Regions from separate parts of the Jeongeupia sp. USM3 genome, predicted to be linked through region 1. Evidence: predicted binding sites of a transcription regulator. Region 1 holds the regulator's gene; each other region holds the start of a gene.
What was found. The regulator sigma-54, encoded in region 1, starts transcription at its own class of promoters, with help from an activator protein. The targets are predictions, from matches to a motif close to CTGGCACGCTTCATGCTT.

Region 1 (5,501 bases):
TATATGGGTGACGACGTGATCGACCTGCCGGTGATGCGCCGCGCAGCGTTCGCCGTTGCGGTGCCCGATTCGCCCGAAATCGTGCTGCAGAATGCCCACTACGTGACCGGCCGCGCCGGTGGCCATGGTGCGGTGCGCGAGGTCTGCGAGCTGATCATGCAGGCGCAGGGCACTTACGACGGGCTGATCGCCCATTACCTGCGCTGATCCATGGGCGGCCTGTCGACCAAACTCCTGCCCATCCTGCTGCTGGCAACGCTCGGTGCGCTGGTGCTGATCCTCAACGAGGTCGCGCAGGTGCCCGGCATCGGCCGGCCGGAGCGGCCGAACGAGCCGGACCTGATCGCGCAGAACGCGACCGCCTACCGTTTCGACGTGAACGGCAAGCTGCTGTCACGGATCTACGCCGATCGGCTCCGGCACTATCCGGCCGGCGATACCAACTGGCTCGACCAGCCGCGCATCCACTACACCAAGCCCGATACGGCAGAGCTGACCGTCGTCGGCAGGCGCGCGCGCACCGAACAAAATGGTACCCTCGTCTGGTTTCCCGACGATGCCAAGCTGACCCGGGCGCCGAGCGCGGACAAGCCGCAGCTCGACGTCGTCAGCTCGGATGTCTGGGTCAAGCCGAAAGAGAACTTCGTCTGGTCCAAGACGCCGGTCAACGGCAAGATGGGCGCATACACCGTGTCCGGGGTCGGCTTCAATGCCGACCTCGACAAGGAAACCCTGGAACTACTCTCCAAAGTGAGCACGACCTATGTCCCGCCGCCGCCGCGCCGCTGAACTATCGGCGCTGATCCTGCTGGCCGCCCCGCTGGCACAGGCAGAAACCGCCGACCGCGAAAAGCCGATGAACATCACGGCCGACTACGCCAACTTCGACCAGAAGAACAACGTCGGCGTCTATACCGGCAACGTGATCGTCGTCCAGGGGACGATGACGCTGAAGGCCGACAAGGTCACCGTGCGCCAGGACGCCGACGGCAACCAGTTCTCGCTGGGCGACGGCAAGCCGGTCAAGTTCCGCCAGCGCATGGACACCGGCGAGTGGGTCGACGCCAACTCGCTGCACTACGATTACGACGGCAAGACCGGCATCCTTAAGCTGATCAACAAGGCCTGGGTGCGTCGCGATACCGGCGACGAGGTGATCGGCGACGTGATCATCTATGACATGGCGACATCGACCTACCAGGCTCAGACCGACGGCAAGCCGGGCAGCCGGGTCAACATCACGCTGATGCCGAAGAAAAAGGACGCCAGCGCACCTAAACCGGCCAAGCCCGTTGCCAGCAAGCCGGTCGCGAGTGCACCGAAGGCCGGCGGTTCGTGGAGCAAGGACGCGCAATGAGCGAGACCAGGGCGGTGCTGAGCGCCGGCGGGCTGATGAAGCGCTACAAGAAGCGCACCGTCGTCAAGGACGTGTCGATCGACGTTGCCGCCGGCGAGGTCGTCGGCCTGCTCGGCCCGAACGGCGCAGGCAAGACGACGAGCTTCTACATGATCGTCGGCCTTGTCGCCAAGGATGGTGGCGAGATCCGGCTCGACGGCATCGACATCGGCCACCTGCCGATGCACGAGCGTGCACGGATGGGCGTCGGCTACCTGCCGCAGGAGGCGTCGATCTTTCGCAAGATGACGGTCGAACAGAACATCCTCTCGGTGCTCGAGCTGCACGTCGCCGACAAGGTCGAGCGCGCCAAGCGGCTCGACGAGTTGCTCGAGGATCTGCATATCTCGCATCTGCGCGAAAACAACGCGATGAGCCTGTCGGGCGGCGAGCGCCGCCGCGCCGAAATCGCCCGCGCGCTTGCGGCCAGCCCCCGCTTCATCCTGCTCGACGAGCCGTTTGCCGGCGTCGACCCGATCGCGGTGATGGACATCCAGCGCATCATCCGTTTTCTCAAGGAGCGCGGTATCGGCGTACTGATCACCGACCACAATGTCCGCGAAACGCTGGGCATCTGCGATCGCGCCTACATCATTTCCGAAGGTTCGGTGATGGCGTCGGGATTGCCGAGCGCGATCATTGCCGACGAGCAGGTCCGCCGGGTCTACCTCGGCGAACACTTCCGGATGTAAGAACCTGTTTATGATCTTTTCGCGACCGCGCCGAGCCGGAAAAAATGCAGCCACAAGGCGTGCGACGCGGGCAACAACCGGTTATTGGCAAGGAGTACAACGCAGTGGATGCATTTTTTCCGGCTCGGCCCTTCGGCTTCCGGGCATTGCCGGCGGCGAGCCGCGTTGCAAACCGCTTGCGGTACTCGTACCGCGGCGCGGTTCACGCCTTGCCCGCCACCGGCACTGCCCGGAACGCGGCCGTGAAAAGATCGTAAACAGGGTCTAAAGCGCGCGAATGAAGCAATCGCTGCAACTCCGCCTCTCGCAACAGCTGAACCTGACGCCGCAGCTGCAGCAGTCGATCAAGCTGCTGCAGCTGTCGACGCTCGATTTCCAGCAGGAGGTCGAGCGCTTCCTGGCCGAAAATCCGCTGCTTGAGCGCGGCGAAGACCATCACGCCTCAAGCGAGGGCGAAGGCGGCGCCGAGGCGCCGGCCGAGAACAGCGGCAGCGATGATGCGCCGGCAAGCGAGTCGGCATTCGACAATGACGACTGGGGCTGGGAAGGTAGTGGCGGCGGCGCGCGCAGCGGCGGCGATGACGACGATGATTTCGACCCCGCCAGCAACATCGCTCGCGAGCTGACCTTGCGCGAGCACCTGCTGGCGCAGGCCGGACTGCTGCCGATTCCGCTGCGCGACCGCGCGGCGCTGACCTGGCTGATTGACGCGCTCGACGACGACGGCTTCCTGACCCAGCCGCTCGAGGAAATCCTCGTGCTGCTGCCGGCGGAACTTGCCGGCGAGTTCGAGTTCGAACCCGATGACCTGGCGATCGCGCTGGCGCGGCTCAAGCAGCTCGAGCCGCTCGGTGTCGGCGCCAGAGATATGGCCGAGTCGCTGGCACTTCAACTCGCAGCGTTGCCAGTGTCTGACGTGCGTCAACTGGCGCTCGAGATCGTGCGGGACAGTCTCGATTTGCTCGCGGCACGGGACTACACTAGGTTGAAACGGCGTCTGAAATGCGATGAAACGGAACTGAAGGCGGCGCAAGCGCTGATCGTCAGCCTGAATCCGCGGCCAGGGGCACAATGGAGCGACGAATCGTCGCATTATGTGGTCGCTGACGTCTTGGTCAGCAAGTTCAAGGGGCAATGGCGAGTGCGGTTGAACGACGCGGCCCGACCCAAACTCAGGGTCAACCGGATGTACGCCGACATTCTGCAGCGCAGCGATGGCGGATCGATGGCCCGCGAGCTGCAGGAAGCCAAGTGGCTGGTCAAGAGCGTCCAGCAGCGCTTCGATACCATCCTGCGCGTCGGCCAGGCCATCGTCGACAAGCAGCGCGCCTTCTTCGAGCATGGCGAGATCGCCATGCGCCCTCTGGTGCTGCGCGACATCGCGTCCGAACTCGACCTGCACGAATCGACCGTTTCGCGCGTCACCACCCAGAAGTACATGCTGACGCCGCGCGGCATCTTCGAATTCAAGTATTTCTTCGGCAGTCATGTCGAGACCGAGGCCGGCGGCGAAGCGTCGGCGACTGCGATCAAGGCGCAGATTCGCCAGATGATCCAGTCGGAGGACAAGCTCAAGCCGTTGTCGGATAGTGCCATCGCCGAAGCGTTGGCAGGGCAAGGGGTCGTGGTTGCGCGACGAACCGTTGCCAAATACAGGGAGGCGATGCAAATCCCTCCCGTCAATCTGCGCAAATGCCTGTAACGGCGATTTCCCTGTAAGGAGAAGATCTATGAACCTCAATATCAGCGGCCATCACCTTGAAGTGACCCCGGCGATCCGTGATTACATCACGAGCAAGCTCGACCGGGTGACGCGTCATTTTGACGCGGTGATCGAAGTCGGCGTCGTCCTGTCGGTCGAACGCCTGCAGCAGAAAATTGAGGCAACCGTGCACGTGCCGGGCAAGGACATCCACGTCGAGGCGATCGACGAAGACATGTATGCCGCGATCGACGCGCTGGCCGACAAGCTCGACCGGCAGATCGTCAAGCACAAGGAAAAGCGCAACGGCCACGATGGCGAGAGCATCCGCCGTCAGGTCGTATCCGAAGAAGAGTAAGTGTTCTTTTCCTGCCAACGGGAACCCGTTAAACGGGTTCCCGTTTTTGTTTACGGGCCGGCTGGCGATACAATGATGCGCTTCGACGTTCCTCCTGCTCATGGATTCTCGCAATGAGCCTGATTTCCAAGATACTGCCGACCCAGAACGTGTTTCTCGACATGGATGTCGGCAGCAAGAAACGCGTGTTCGAACAAGTCGGCATCCTGTTCGAAAACAGCCACGGCATCGCCCGCAGCGTGATTTTCGACAGCCTGTTCGCACGCGAAAAACTCGGCTCGACCGGCCTAGGTCAGGGCGTGGCGATCCCGCACGGCCGGATCAAGGGCCTGAAGGAGGCGACCGGCGCCTTCGTTCGGCTGAAGGCGCCGATTCCGTACGACGCGCCGGACGGCAAGCCGGTGTCGCTGATCTTCGTGCTGCTGGTGCCCGCCAATGCGACCGACTTGCACCTGCAGATCCTCTCGGAGCTCGCGCAGCTGTTTTCGGACAAGACCGTGCGCGAGCAGCTCGCGACGTTCGACGAGCCGGGCCAGGCGTACAAGCTGATTTCGACCTGGGAGCCGTACGCGGGCTTCTGAGCCCGTCCTTCCTCGTGTAAGCTCAACGGGCGACGCAATGCGTTCGCCCCGTTTTCTTTCAGCCCCGAGCGACCATGCCGCAGATCACGACCAGGCAACTCTTCATCGACAACGCCGAGAAGCTGCGGCTGACCTGGGTCGCGGGGCAGTCCGGCGCCAACAACCTGCTGACCAACGATTCGGCCGAGCAGAAGCCGATCCTCGCGCTGGTCGGCCACCTGAACTTCATCCACCCGAACCGGATCCAGGTGCTCGGGATTGCCGAGACCAAGTACTTCCTCGACCTGTCGCCCGAGGCGCAGCGCGAGTCGGTCGAACGGCTGTTCGCCAGCGAGATGGCGGCGATGATCATCGCCAACGGCCAGCCGGTACCCGATGCGCTGCGCGAGGGGGCCGAGCGTCACCACGTGCCGCTGCTGACCAGCCCCGAGCAGTCGCCGTACCTGATGGACGTGCTGCGCTATTACCTTGCCAAGGCACTGGCGGTATCGACGCATCTGCACGGCGTTTTCCTCGACGTGCTCGAGGTCGGCGTGCTGCTGACCGGCGAGTCGTCGATGGGCAAGTCCGAGCTGGCGCTCGAGCTGATCTCGCGCGGCCACGGCCTCGTTGCCGACGACGTCGTCGAGGTCTACCGGACCAACCCCGAAACGCTGGAAGGGCGCTGCCCGCCGATGCTGCGCGATTTTCTCGAGGTGCGCGGGATCGGCGTGCTGAACATCCGGACGATCTTCGGCGAAACCGCGGTCCGGCCGAAGAAGACGCTGAAGCT
Region 2 (5,501 bases), 350 kb from region 1:
GAACCGCAATGCGCTGTTCCAGGGCGGCATCCGCCCGCACCACTACTGCCTGCCGGTGCTCAAGCGCGAAGAACACCGCAGGGCGCTGCTGGCCGCGGTGACATCGGGCAGCAGCAAGTTCTTCCTCGGCACCGACAGCGCGCCGCACGCGCAGCACACCAAGGAAGCCGCGTGCGGCTGTGCCGGCATCTACTCGGCGCACGCGGCGCTGGGCTTCTACGCCGAGGCGTTCGAATCGGTCGGCAAGCTCGATGCGCTCGAAGCCTTCGCCAGCTTCAACGGCCCGGACTTCTACAAACTGCCGCGCAACACCGGCACCGTCACGCTGGTCAGGGAAAGCTGGACCGTGCCGGCCGCCTACCCGTTCGGCGAGCACGACGTCGTGCCGCTGCGCGCCGGCGAAACGCTGGGCTGGCGCCTGCAGGACCACGCAGCGTGACGACACTGGTCGCCCGCGACATCGCCCGGCCGGGCTGGTGGCTGTCCGGCGCCGTGCTGGCGCTGGCCGGCTGGTGGGGGCAGCCGCTGATCGCGCCCGATCACTTCGAGCGCGCCTTCTTCGGCCTGTTCTGGTACACGATGCTCGCGCTGGCCGCGGTGTTCTGGGCGCTGCCGAGCGAGCGCCGCCTCAGCGGCAACGAGTTCGTGCGCCGTACGATGCTGCTCGGCATCGTGCCGGTGTATACCCGCCGCCAGCCGGTGTCGAACTACCGGCAGGTGGTGCTCGAAACCGACCCGAACCTCGTCGGTCCGGACACGCTGTGGGTGCTGGTCGAGGGCGACGGCGGCCGCCGTTTCGCCTTCTCCCACCGCCGCGCAACCCGCCGCGGCCGCGCCCGGCAACTGGCGCTGGCGCGTGCGCTGGCCGAGGCCGGCGGACTTCCGTTTGCCGGCGAGGTGCTGAACGCGGGATAATGGCGCCGCGAAGCCGGCCGGATCGTCGCCGCCCCGGGCAATCGGGGGGGAGGAAAGTCCGGGCTCCGCAGGGCAGGATGCCGGCTAACGGCCGGGCGCCGCGAGGCGACGGAAAGTGCAACAGAGAGCTGAACCGCCGATGGCGGGGACTTCGCGGCGCGCAAGCGGCGCAAAGTCCACCCACTCAGGGTGCTTGCAGACTGGGTGGGTCGGGTTGAACGGTCGGTTGAAGCGATCGGGACCGCGTACAGGCAAGGGTGAAAAGGTGTTCCCGTCGGGGAAGCCCCGCAAGGGGCCGGTAAGAGCGCACCGCGGCGCTGGCAACAGTCGCCGGCAGGGTAAACCCCATCCGGAGCAAGACCAAGCAGCAGGCGTTGAGGCGGCCCGTCGAGCCTGCGGGTAGGTTGCTTGAGTGCAGTGGTAACGCTGCGCCTAGAGGAATGGCGGTCGCGCACGGTTCGCCGTGCGAACAGAACCCGGCTTACAGGCCGGCTTCGCCCGATCGCAACAAAAAAGCCGAGGTGAAAACCTCGGCTTTTTTACGTCTGTTCAGCGGCTTATTCAGCGGCGCAGCATGCATACCGTGCGCCACAAGGGGCCGAGCTGCTTCAGCGGGCGAGCGAGACACTTGACGTCGCCCGAAGTGAAACCAAAGCCTGCGGCTGGAGCGCGGGCAGGCGTCGCGAGCGGCCGAAGGCCAAGGAGTCAGCACCGCAGCAACCGGAATGGACGTGTTGTCCATGAGGATTGCGAGGCGCGCACGACGCAGGGATTCGGTCGCGCAGCAGCCTGCGCACGCCTCAGAGGGCGTCTTGCGGGTTGCCGGCCAGCAGCTTCCCTTCCAGCGCATTCACCCGGGCTTCGAGTTCGGTGAGCTTCTCGCGCGTCCGCGCCAGCACGTCCTGCTGGATCTCGAATTCCTCGCGGGTGACGAGGTCCATGCGGGTGAACGCGCTCGCCATCATCGCGCGCACGTTCTTCTCGACGTCCTTGGCCGGGCTGGCGGCGATCGCTTCGGAAATCTTGCTGGAGATCTCGTCGAAGAATTTTTCTTTCAGCATGGCTTTCTCTCCGTATTGGGCTGGGCAGGCTCGAAGTCTAGCAGATGGGTAGACCGCGCCGTGGCGGCGAAGTTGCGTCCCGGCGCAGGCACCGAGGCGGTGCGCCGGCATGGTGCAGCCCGCGTCGGCTGCGCCGAGTCGGTGCGTTTGCAACGGCTGCACCGGTGATCCGGGCCGGCCATCGTGTTTCCCGGCGATTGGCACGCTTTCTGCTAGACCTTCTACGTCATCGTCCTGTTTCCAAGGAGTCTCCCATGAAATTCGTCACCGCCATCATCAAGCCGTTCAAGCTCGATGAAGTGCGTGAGGCGCTGTCCGCGATCGGCGTACAGGGGCTCACGGTCATCGAAGTGAAGGGCTTCGGCCGTCAGAAGGGCCACACCGAGCTTTACCGTGGTGCCGAGTACATCGTCGACTTCCTGCCCAAGGTCAAGCTCGAGGTCGCGATTGCCGACGACCAGCTCGACGCGACGCTGGAAGCGATCGAAAAGGCCGCCAACACCGGCAAGATCGGCGACGGCAAGGTCTTCGTCTTCGATCTCGAGCACGTCGTGCGCATCCGCACCGGCGAAACCGGCGAAGCGGCCATCTAACTAAAAAGACGCGGGAAGGAGAGAAGCATGAAAACCTGGCTGGCAAGATTCATGGCGCTGCTGTGCGGGCTGATGCTCGCCGGCGCGGCGCTGGCGGCGGATGCTCCGGCAGCCGCCAAACTGTACTTCGAGACCGGCAAGGCCGAACTGCCCGCCGACGCGGCGACGGCGGCGCAGCCGCTGGTCGATTTCGCCAAGGCGGACGGCAAGGTCGTGCTGAGCATCGCCGGCTTCCACGACGAGCGCGGCGACGCCGCGGCCAATGCCGAGCTGGCCAAGCAGCGCGCGCTGGCGGTCAAGGACCTGCTGGTCAAGGCCGGTCTGGCCGATGCGCAGATCAGCCTGGAAAAACCGGCGGTGACGACCGGCGGCGGTGACGCGAACGAGGCACGTCGCGTCGAGATCGCCGTGGCCGTGCCGGCCGCCGCACCGGCCAGCGCCGAAGCCGTCGCCGCCGAAGCACCGGCCGCCGCGCCGACGATGACCGTCAACAAGGGCGACAACGCATGGCTGATCGTCGCGGCGAGCATGGTGATCCTGATGTCGATCCCGGGTCTGGCGCTGTTCTACGGCGGCCTGGTGCGCAGCAAGAACATGCTGTCGGTGCTGGTGCAGGTGTTCGTGGTGTTTTCGCTGATCGCGGTGCTGTGGGTGATCTACGGCTATTCGGTGGCGTTCACCGAAGGTAACGCCTTCTTCGGCGGCTTCTCCAAGCTGATGCTCAAGGGCGTGACGCCGGATTCGATCGCTGCAACGTTCAGCAAGGGCGTCGGCGTCTCCGAGCTGGTCTACGTCGTGTTCCAGGGCGCGTTCGCGTGCATCACCTGCGGGCTGATCGTCGGGTCGTTCGCCGAACGCGCCAGGTTCTCGGCCGTGCTGGTGTTCATGGTGCTGTGGTTCACCTTCGCCTACCTGCCGATGGCCCACATGGTCTGGTACTGGGCCGGTCCGGATGCGTACACCTCGCAAGCCGCCGCCGATGCCGCCAACGCGACCGCGGGCCTGCTGTTCCAGAAGGGTGACCTCGACTTCGCCGGCGGTACCGTCGTCCACATCAACGCAGCCGTTGCCGGCCTGGTCGGTGCCTTCATGGTCGGCAGGCGCGTCGGCTTCGGCCGCGAAGCGATGGCGCCGCACAGCCTGACGATGACGATGATCGGCGCCTCGCTGCTGTGGTTCGGCTGGTTCGGCTTCAACGCCGGCTCGGCGCTCGAAGCCAACGGTACCGCCGCCCTCGCCTTCGTCAACACCTGGGTTGCCACCGCTGCCGCCGTACTGTCGTGGTTGTTTGCCGAATGGCTGCTCAAGGGCAAGCCCTCCCTGCTCGGTGCCGCATCGGGCGCCGTCGCCGGCCTCGTCGTCATCACCCCGGCCGCCGGTTTTGTCGGCGTCGGCGGCGGTCTGGTCATGGGCCTGATCGCCGGTGTCGCCGGCCTGTGGGGCGTGCACGGCCTGAAGCGCCTGCTCGGCGCCGACGATTCGCTCGACGTGTTCGGCGTCCACGGCGTCTGCGGCATCCTCGGCGCGATCCTGACCGGCGTGTTCGCCTCGCCGGACCTCGGCGGCACCGGCGTGTGGGACTACGTCGCCAACAAGGTGGCCGAAGGCTATTCGATCGGCAACCAGGTCAAGATCCAGGCGATCGGCGTTGGCGTCACGATCCTGTGGTCGGGCATCGTTTCGCTCGTCGCGTACAAGCTGGTCGACCTGGTCATCGGCCTGCGTGTCCGCGAGGACGAAGAGCGCGAAGGCCTCGACGTCACCAGCCACGGCGAAAAGGCCTACAATCTCTGATCGTTGCAATGCTTCGACGGCCCGCCGCAAGGCGGGCTTTTTTACGTTCGCCGCCGATGACCGGTCATCGGCGCATTCGCGGCTAGACTCGCGGATCCCTTTCAAGGAATAGCGCGATGATCCGTTCCGCCGTGGTGCTGGCGCTGCTCGCCGGCAGCGCCCAAGCGCATGTGATGCTGCAGCAGAAATACGCGCCGGCCGGCAGCGACTACAAGGCGGTGTTTCAGGTTGCGCACGGTTGCGACGGCGCCGCGACGACGGGGCTGCGGGTGATCGTGCCCGCCGGCGTGACCATGGCCAAGCCGGCGGCCAGGGCGGGCTGGAAGCTCGATATCGAGACCGCGGCGGACCAGCGCGTCACCGCGGTGCGCTGGCACGGCGGCACGCTGCCCGACACGCAGTTCGACGAGTTCGCGATGCTGCTGAGCCTGCCGGCCGAAGCCGGCAAGCTCTATTTCAAGGTCGAGCAGTGGTGCGGCAAGCGCAAGATCGGCTGGACCGGCATTCCTGTAGCGGGCCAGGCCGAGCCGGAACATCCGGCGCCGGTGCTCGAACTCGCACCGGCGGCCGGCAGCGGTCACCACCACCACTGAGCCGCGCTCAGAAGTACTTCTTCAGGTCCATGCCCTTGTACAGGCCGGCGACCTCGCTGGCATAGCCGTTGAACGGCAGCGTCTTGCGCCGCAGCAGCTCGCCGATCCGGCGCTCGTTGGCCTGGCTCCAGCGCGGGTGGTCGACCTCGGGGTTGACGTTCGAATAGAAGCCGTACTCGTTCGGCGCTGCCTTGTTCCACGCGGTCGCCGGCTGGGTGTCGCGCAGCACGATTTTCACCAGCGACTTGGCGCTCTTGAAGCCGTACTTCCACGGCACGATCAGCCGTACCGGCGCGCCGTTCTGGTTCGGCAGCGGCTTGCCGTACAGGCCCAGGCAGAGGATCGCCAGCGGATGGACCGCCTCGTCGATCCGCAGACCCTCGGTATACGGCCAGTCGAGCACCGGCCGGCGTATTCCGGGCATCTGCTTCGGGTCGGCGAGCGACACGAACTCGACGTACCGGGCCTTTGATGTCGGCCTGACCTGCTTGAGCAGCGACGACAGCGGGTAGCCGACCCACGGAATCACCATCGACCAGCCTTCG
Region 3 (5,501 bases), 1.8 Mb from region 1:
CCGTTCGGCGCCGCCAGTGCGGTCGTGAACGTGAAGCCGGCTGCATTGGTCGTCGGGTTCGAGACGGTGTCGAGCTTGCCGTTGCCGTCGAAGTACAGATAAGCCTGCGTACCGGCGGTGCCGGTTGCCGGCACCGGGTTGGCACCGTCGAACGAGGTCTGCACTTCCCACTGGTTGGTCGCGGTCTTGGTGAAATAGAAGGTCAGGTTGTGGCGCACACCCTGCGCGTCGTAGACGCTCGCGGTCGTCGCGTCGGTGTAGGTGGTCGGGTCCTGGACGTTGAGCGGGCCGACGCCGGTCGGCGGTGCGGCGCGATTGATGATGGGCTTGCTGCCGTCGAGGTTGGTGATCATCGCCAGCCCGGCGTTCGAGAGCCCCGACGCGCCGGTGGCGGCGGCACCGACGTTGCCGACGGTCAGCTGCAACGGTTGCGGCACGCCACCCTTGTTCAGCAGGCCGCTGCGCGGGTCGACCGGCCAGCCGGTCAGCCGCTGGCTGCCGTTGACGATGTAGCCGCTGCGGTCGAGCTGGAACTGGCCGTTGCGGGTGTAGCTGACGTTGCCGGCCTGATCGACGACGCGATAGAAGCCGTTGCCGGTGATCGCCAGATCGAGCGGATTGCTCGAGCTGCTGATGTTGCCCTGGCCGAACTGCTGCGCGACGTTGTCGAGCCGCGTGCCGATGCCGGCGAGCGTGCCCGAATTGGCGAACGTCGCCGCGTAGATGTCGGCGAACTCGGCGCGCGAGCCCTTGAAACCGACGGTGCTGGCGTTGGCGATGTTGTTGCCGATCACGTCCAGGCTCTTGGACGACGCGTTCAGACCGCTCAAACCCTGCTGGAAACCCATTACTGCCTCCGTTGGCCGGCAAGCCGGCCATTCTCATTCGAATTCAACGCACAAAGCGGTTAATGCCCCAAGGGCACTTCCTGCGGGCGCAAACCCAGTGCAATCGCGCTTAGCGCAGCTGCTTGATCTTGGTGAAGTCGACGATGCTGCCGTCGGCCAGCTGGACCTTGGTGCCGTTGGCGGCGAGCGTGACGCTGGCGGCCTTCTGCCAGCCGAACACGTCGATCGACTGCTCCTTGCCCGCGGCGTTGATGCTGGCCGCGAGCACGTGGTAGGAGCCGGCCGGTGCCTGCGTGCCGTCGGCGAGCTTGCCGTCCCACTTGACGTTGATGTAGCCGGTCTGCGACGCGGGGATGTCGACCTTCTCGATCACGTTGCCGGCCGCATCGACGATCGCCAGCTGGGTGCCCTTGTGGCCGGCCGGCAGCTCGACGCCGAGGTCGACGCCGTCCTTGCCGGGGTACTCGAGCCCCTTGACCGGCGCCATCACGTCCTTGCCGACGACGGCCGCCGCCTGCAGCCCCTGCGTGCCGGCCATGCCCGCCATCATCTGCGTCATCGTCGCGTTCAGCTGCTGGATGCCGGTGACCGTGTTGATCTGCGCCATCTGCGACGTGGTCTGGGCGTTGTCCATCGGGTTCATCGGGTCCTGGTTCTGCATCTGCGTGATCAGCAGCTTCAGGAAGCTCTGCTGCATGTCGGCAGCCTGGTCCTTGGCCTTGTCGGCCTTGGCATTGAGCGTGGTGTAGTCGAAACCGCTGGTGGCGTTGACGGCAGTCATGGTGTGCTCCTGTTCGCGCCGGGATTAGATCTGGCCCAGCTGCAAGGTGCGCTGCAGCAGGGTCTTGGCGGTGTTCATCACGTCGGCGCTGGTCTGGTACGAGCGCGACGCCGAGATCATGTTGGTCATTTCCTCGACGACGTTGACGTTGGGCATCGCCACGTAGCCGTTGGCGTCGGCCAGCGGGTTGGCCGGCTCGTACACCAGCCGCGGCGGCGCCTGGTCCTCGATCACGCCGGCGACGCGCACGCCCGGCGTGGCGGCGCTGCCACCGGGCAGCGGCGCAACCTGGAACACGACCTGACGGGCGCGGTAGGGCTGGCCGTTCGAGCTCGTTGCCGATTCGGCGTTGGCAAGGTTGCTGGCGACGGCGTTGAGGCGCTGCGATTGCGCCCGCATCGACGAGGCGGCGATATCGAATACCTGGAACAGGGACATGGCGGGCCTTATTGATTGCTCAGGGCGTTCTTCAGCGACGAGATCCGGCCCTGCATGAAGGTCAGCGCGGCCTGGTAACGCATGGTGTTGTCGGCGAACTGGCTCATCTCGGTGTCCATCTCGACGGTGTTGCCGTCGATCGCGCCCTGTGCCGGCACCCGGTAACCGAGTTGCGGCGCCAGCAGGTCGAACGCGGCAACCGGCTGCAGGTGGCGCGGATCGGTCTGCTTCATCGCAGGCTGCGCAATGCCACCCATCGCGGCCTTGAACGCGGCGCCGAAGTCGAAATCGCGCGCCTTGTAGTTCGGCGTGTCGGCGTTGGCGATGTTCGCCGCCAGCACCTGCTGCCGCTCGCTGCGGAGCTTGAGCGCGGTTTCCTGCGGTTTGAAGTAATCGTCGAGGCGTCCGAGCATCGGAAAAATCCCGGCAATGAATCAGAGAGTTCTCATATAAGCAGGAAGCGTGCCACCGGTTGCCGCGAGAAAAAACAAGGCCCGGCTTCGAGGGCCGGGCCTGCTAGCAACGGTACGGCGGCAAGTTTTGCCGCCCTGCTGCCGGGGGTATCCATTACCGGTGGTGCATGCCACCTAGTGCAGCTTGCGCTGCGGGCAGGTGTCGCACGGGTTGGTCGCACAGTGGCCGAGCTTGTCGAGCGTTTGCGACAGCGAGCACACCGAGCGGCGGCAGGCGACGAAGCGGATGTTCTCCTCGTTGGCCAACTCGCGGTAGTGGCGCATCACGTTGTGGCCGAGGAAGTCGGTGAACAGGATGATCAGGTCGACCCCCTTGAGGCTGGCCGGCTTGCGCTGGTGCGCGGCGTGGCGGCCGGAGACGTGCTTGTGGATGGTAATGCCGTAGCGGCCCAGCAGGTCGGGGATGTTGCCGAGCACGTCGGCGCCCACAAGGTAAGCGTTCATCGGTTTTCTTCCTATGTATGATGAGATTGTTCCGGCTTGTGCCGCCGGTGCAGTGCATTCAAACATAAATGAGATTCATTATCAATAAAGAAATGGGACGCCCTCGGCCGCCCGCCCGACGAATGGCAAACCACCACTGAACCCGACTCCCATGCGCCTCCTTGCCCTCCTCCTGCTCTGCCTGTCCCTGTTCGCCCACGCCGACGATGCGTCGGCCCCGGCAATCTCGACCCCCGCGGCATCGACCGTCGCCACGGCCGAAGCCACGCTGACGATCAACAACCGCAACATCGCCACCTTCCGCAGCAATCTGCTCGGCTCGACGCCGCAGCAGCGCCTCGAGGCCGCCGACAAGCGCATCCGCCGGCTGCTCGGCGACGCCACGCCGCTGAAGCTCGAAACGCGGACCAACGTCGAAGGCGGCGCGCTGCTGTACGACGGCAACCCGCTGTTCTTCGTCAGCAGCGCCGACGTCGACACGCTGTCCGGCGAAACGCTGAACGGCAACCTCGAGCACTCGAAGGCGGCGCTGACCGAGTTGTTCAACGACGCCCGCGGCTTCAACCAGCCGCAGCAATGGCTGTTCGCGATCGCCAAGGCGGCCGCGGCAACGCTGCTGTTCGCGCTGTCGCTGTGGCTGCTGAACCGGCTGTGGCTGCTGTGGAACCAGTTGCTGCGCTTCGTGCTTGCCAAGCTGATCCACAAGCTGCGCGACGTGCGCAACGTCGTGCCGATCCGGCTGATCAAGCTCAGCCTGCGTCTGGTCGGCTACCTGGTGTTCTGGCCGAGCGCGCTGGCGCTCGGCTATGTGTGGATGTCGTACGTGCTGCGCCAGTTTCCGTATACGCGGATCTGGGGCGAGCAGCTCGATGCGGCGGTGCTCAAGCTCTTGAGCCAGTTCGCCGTCGCCATCCTCTCGGCGCTGCCGAGCCTGGCCGTCGTCGTGCTGATCCTGCTGCTGACGCGCTGGACCGTCCGCGGCATCAACTACCTGTTCGTCCAGGTCGAATCGGGCCGGGTCCAGCTCGGCTTCTTCGACGCCGACACCGCCGCGACGACGCGCAAGCTGCTGTCGGTTGCCGCGTGGCTGTTCGCCGTCGCGATGATCTACCCCTACCTGCCCGGCGCGAACACCGACGCGTTCAAGGGGCTGAGCGTCATCGTCGGCCTGATGGTCTCGCTCGGCGCGTCGAGCGTCGTCGGCCAGTTCGCATCGGGGCTGATCCTGATCTATTCGCGCTCGATCAAGGTCGGCGAATACGTGCAGATCGGCGACGAGGAAGGCACGGTGATGGAGATCGGCATGTTCGCGACCAAGGTCCACACCAATCTGCGCGAGGAGGTCAGCATCCCGAACTCGGTGCTGGTCAGCCAGAGCGTGAAGAACTTCTCGCGACTGGCGCGCGGCGGCGGCGTGATCTGCAAGATCGCCGTCACCATCGGCTACGACACGCCGTGGCGCCAGGTCCACGCGATGCTGCTCGAAGCCGCCCGCCGCACCGCGGGGCTGCGGCAGGATCCGTCGTCGGTGGTCTACCAGACCGCGCTGTCGGACTTCTACGTCGAATACCACCTGCGCTTCGCGCTCGACGAACCGCGCCTGCGGCTGCAGATCCTGTCCGAACTGCACGGCAATGTGCAGGACGTATTCAACGAATACGGCGTGCAGATCATGTCGCCGAACTACGAAGCCGACCCGGAGACGCCGAAGATGGTCAAACCGGAAGACTTCTACCTCGCGCCGGCGCAGCGGCCCGAAGGCGCCCGGCCGTGAACCCGGCCAGGGTCGACCGCACCAGGGGCCGCGTCTTTGAGGACCTGCCAAGGCATGCGCGGCCGACCTGCGGCTGATCGGCATCACCGAGCCCGGCCAGCTGGCCGGGCGCGATCCGTACGCGCTGTACGAGCTGCTGGCATGGCCACCGCAACCCGGCAGGATCCGTGCATGCTCGATGTCTTCATCCCGATCGTCCGCTTTGCCGACGGCGAAGCGCCGCGGCCGTGGTGGCACTACACGGCCGAGCGCAAGCGCCGCCTGTCCGGCCCGTGCTGAACCCTTTGCACCGGCCACCGGCCCGCGCCGGCGAATGAGGGCTGCGGCAAACGCAGGCCGCCGTTTTCGGTGCTAGATTCGGCCCATCTCCCGCCTGCCCGCCGACCATGCACCGCCTCCCGTCCGCCACCGCCGCCCGGCCCGCCATTCCACGCACGGTCTGGGCGCTCGGCCTCGTCAGCCTGTTCATGGACCTCTCGTCCGAGCTGACCCACGCGCTGCTGCCGCTGTTCCTCGTCGGCACGCTCGGCGCGAGCGCGCTGACGGTCGGGATCATCGAGGGCATTGCCGAGGCGACCGCGCTGGCGGTCAAGGTGTTCTCGGGTGCGATCAGCGATTTCATCGGCCGGCGCAAGGGGCTGCTGCTGCTCGGCTACGGGCTGGCGGCGCTGACCAAGCCGCTGTTCCCGCTGGCGACGTCGATCGACACCGTGTTCACCGCGCGCTTTCTCGACCGGATCGGC

Region 2: a site for sigma-54 is predicted at 2,174-2,191, ahead of glnK (P-II family nitrogen regulator). Genes of this name have one in related genera too.
Region 3: a site for sigma-54 is predicted at 2,519-2,536, ahead of flgB (flagellar basal body rod protein FlgB). Genes of this name have one in related genera too.

The regions. Positions count from the first base shown of each region.
Region 1 is NZ_CP017668.1:2,778,919-2,784,419, forward strand. Features, by position in the region: gene BJP62_RS13130 (HAD family hydrolase) at 1-207, shown strand, start outside; gene lptC (LPS export ABC transporter periplasmic protein LptC) at 211-789, shown strand; gene lptA (lipopolysaccharide transport periplasmic protein LptA) at 764-1,357, shown strand; gene lptB (LPS export ABC transporter ATP-binding protein) at 1,354-2,088, shown strand; gene BJP62_RS13150 (RNA polymerase factor sigma-54) at 2,366-3,790, shown strand; gene hpf (ribosome hibernation-promoting factor, HPF/YfiA family) at 3,819-4,148, shown strand; gene ptsN (PTS IIA-like nitrogen regulatory protein PtsN) at 4,262-4,729, shown strand; gene hprK (HPr(Ser) kinase/phosphatase) at 4,804-5,501, shown strand, end outside.
Region 2 is NZ_CP017668.1:2,424,063-2,429,563, forward strand. Features, by position in the region: gene pyrC (dihydroorotase) at 1-439, shown strand, start outside; gene BJP62_RS11400 (hypothetical protein) at 436-915, shown strand; RNA gene rnpB (RNase P RNA component class A) at 925-1,415, shown strand; gene BJP62_RS11410 (accessory factor UbiK family protein) at 1,716-1,976, opposite strand; gene glnK (P-II family nitrogen regulator) at 2,231-2,569, shown strand; gene amt (ammonium transporter) at 2,597-4,363, shown strand; gene BJP62_RS11425 (YcnI family protein) at 4,480-4,956, shown strand; gene msrP (protein-methionine-sulfoxide reductase catalytic subunit MsrP) at 4,964-5,501, opposite strand, start outside.
Region 3 is NZ_CP017668.1:1,028,336-1,033,836, forward strand. Features, by position in the region: gene flgE (flagellar hook protein FlgE) at 1-848, opposite strand, end outside; gene BJP62_RS04680 (flagellar hook assembly protein FlgD) at 958-1,629, opposite strand; gene flgC (flagellar basal body rod protein FlgC) at 1,654-2,067, opposite strand; gene flgB (flagellar basal body rod protein FlgB) at 2,076-2,480, opposite strand; gene BJP62_RS04695 (DUF2325 domain-containing protein) at 2,655-2,984, opposite strand; gene BJP62_RS04700 (mechanosensitive ion channel family protein) at 3,136-4,758, shown strand; gene BJP62_RS18975 (helix-hairpin-helix domain-containing protein) at 4,900-5,037, shown strand; gene BJP62_RS04710 (MFS transporter) at 5,145-5,501, shown strand, end outside.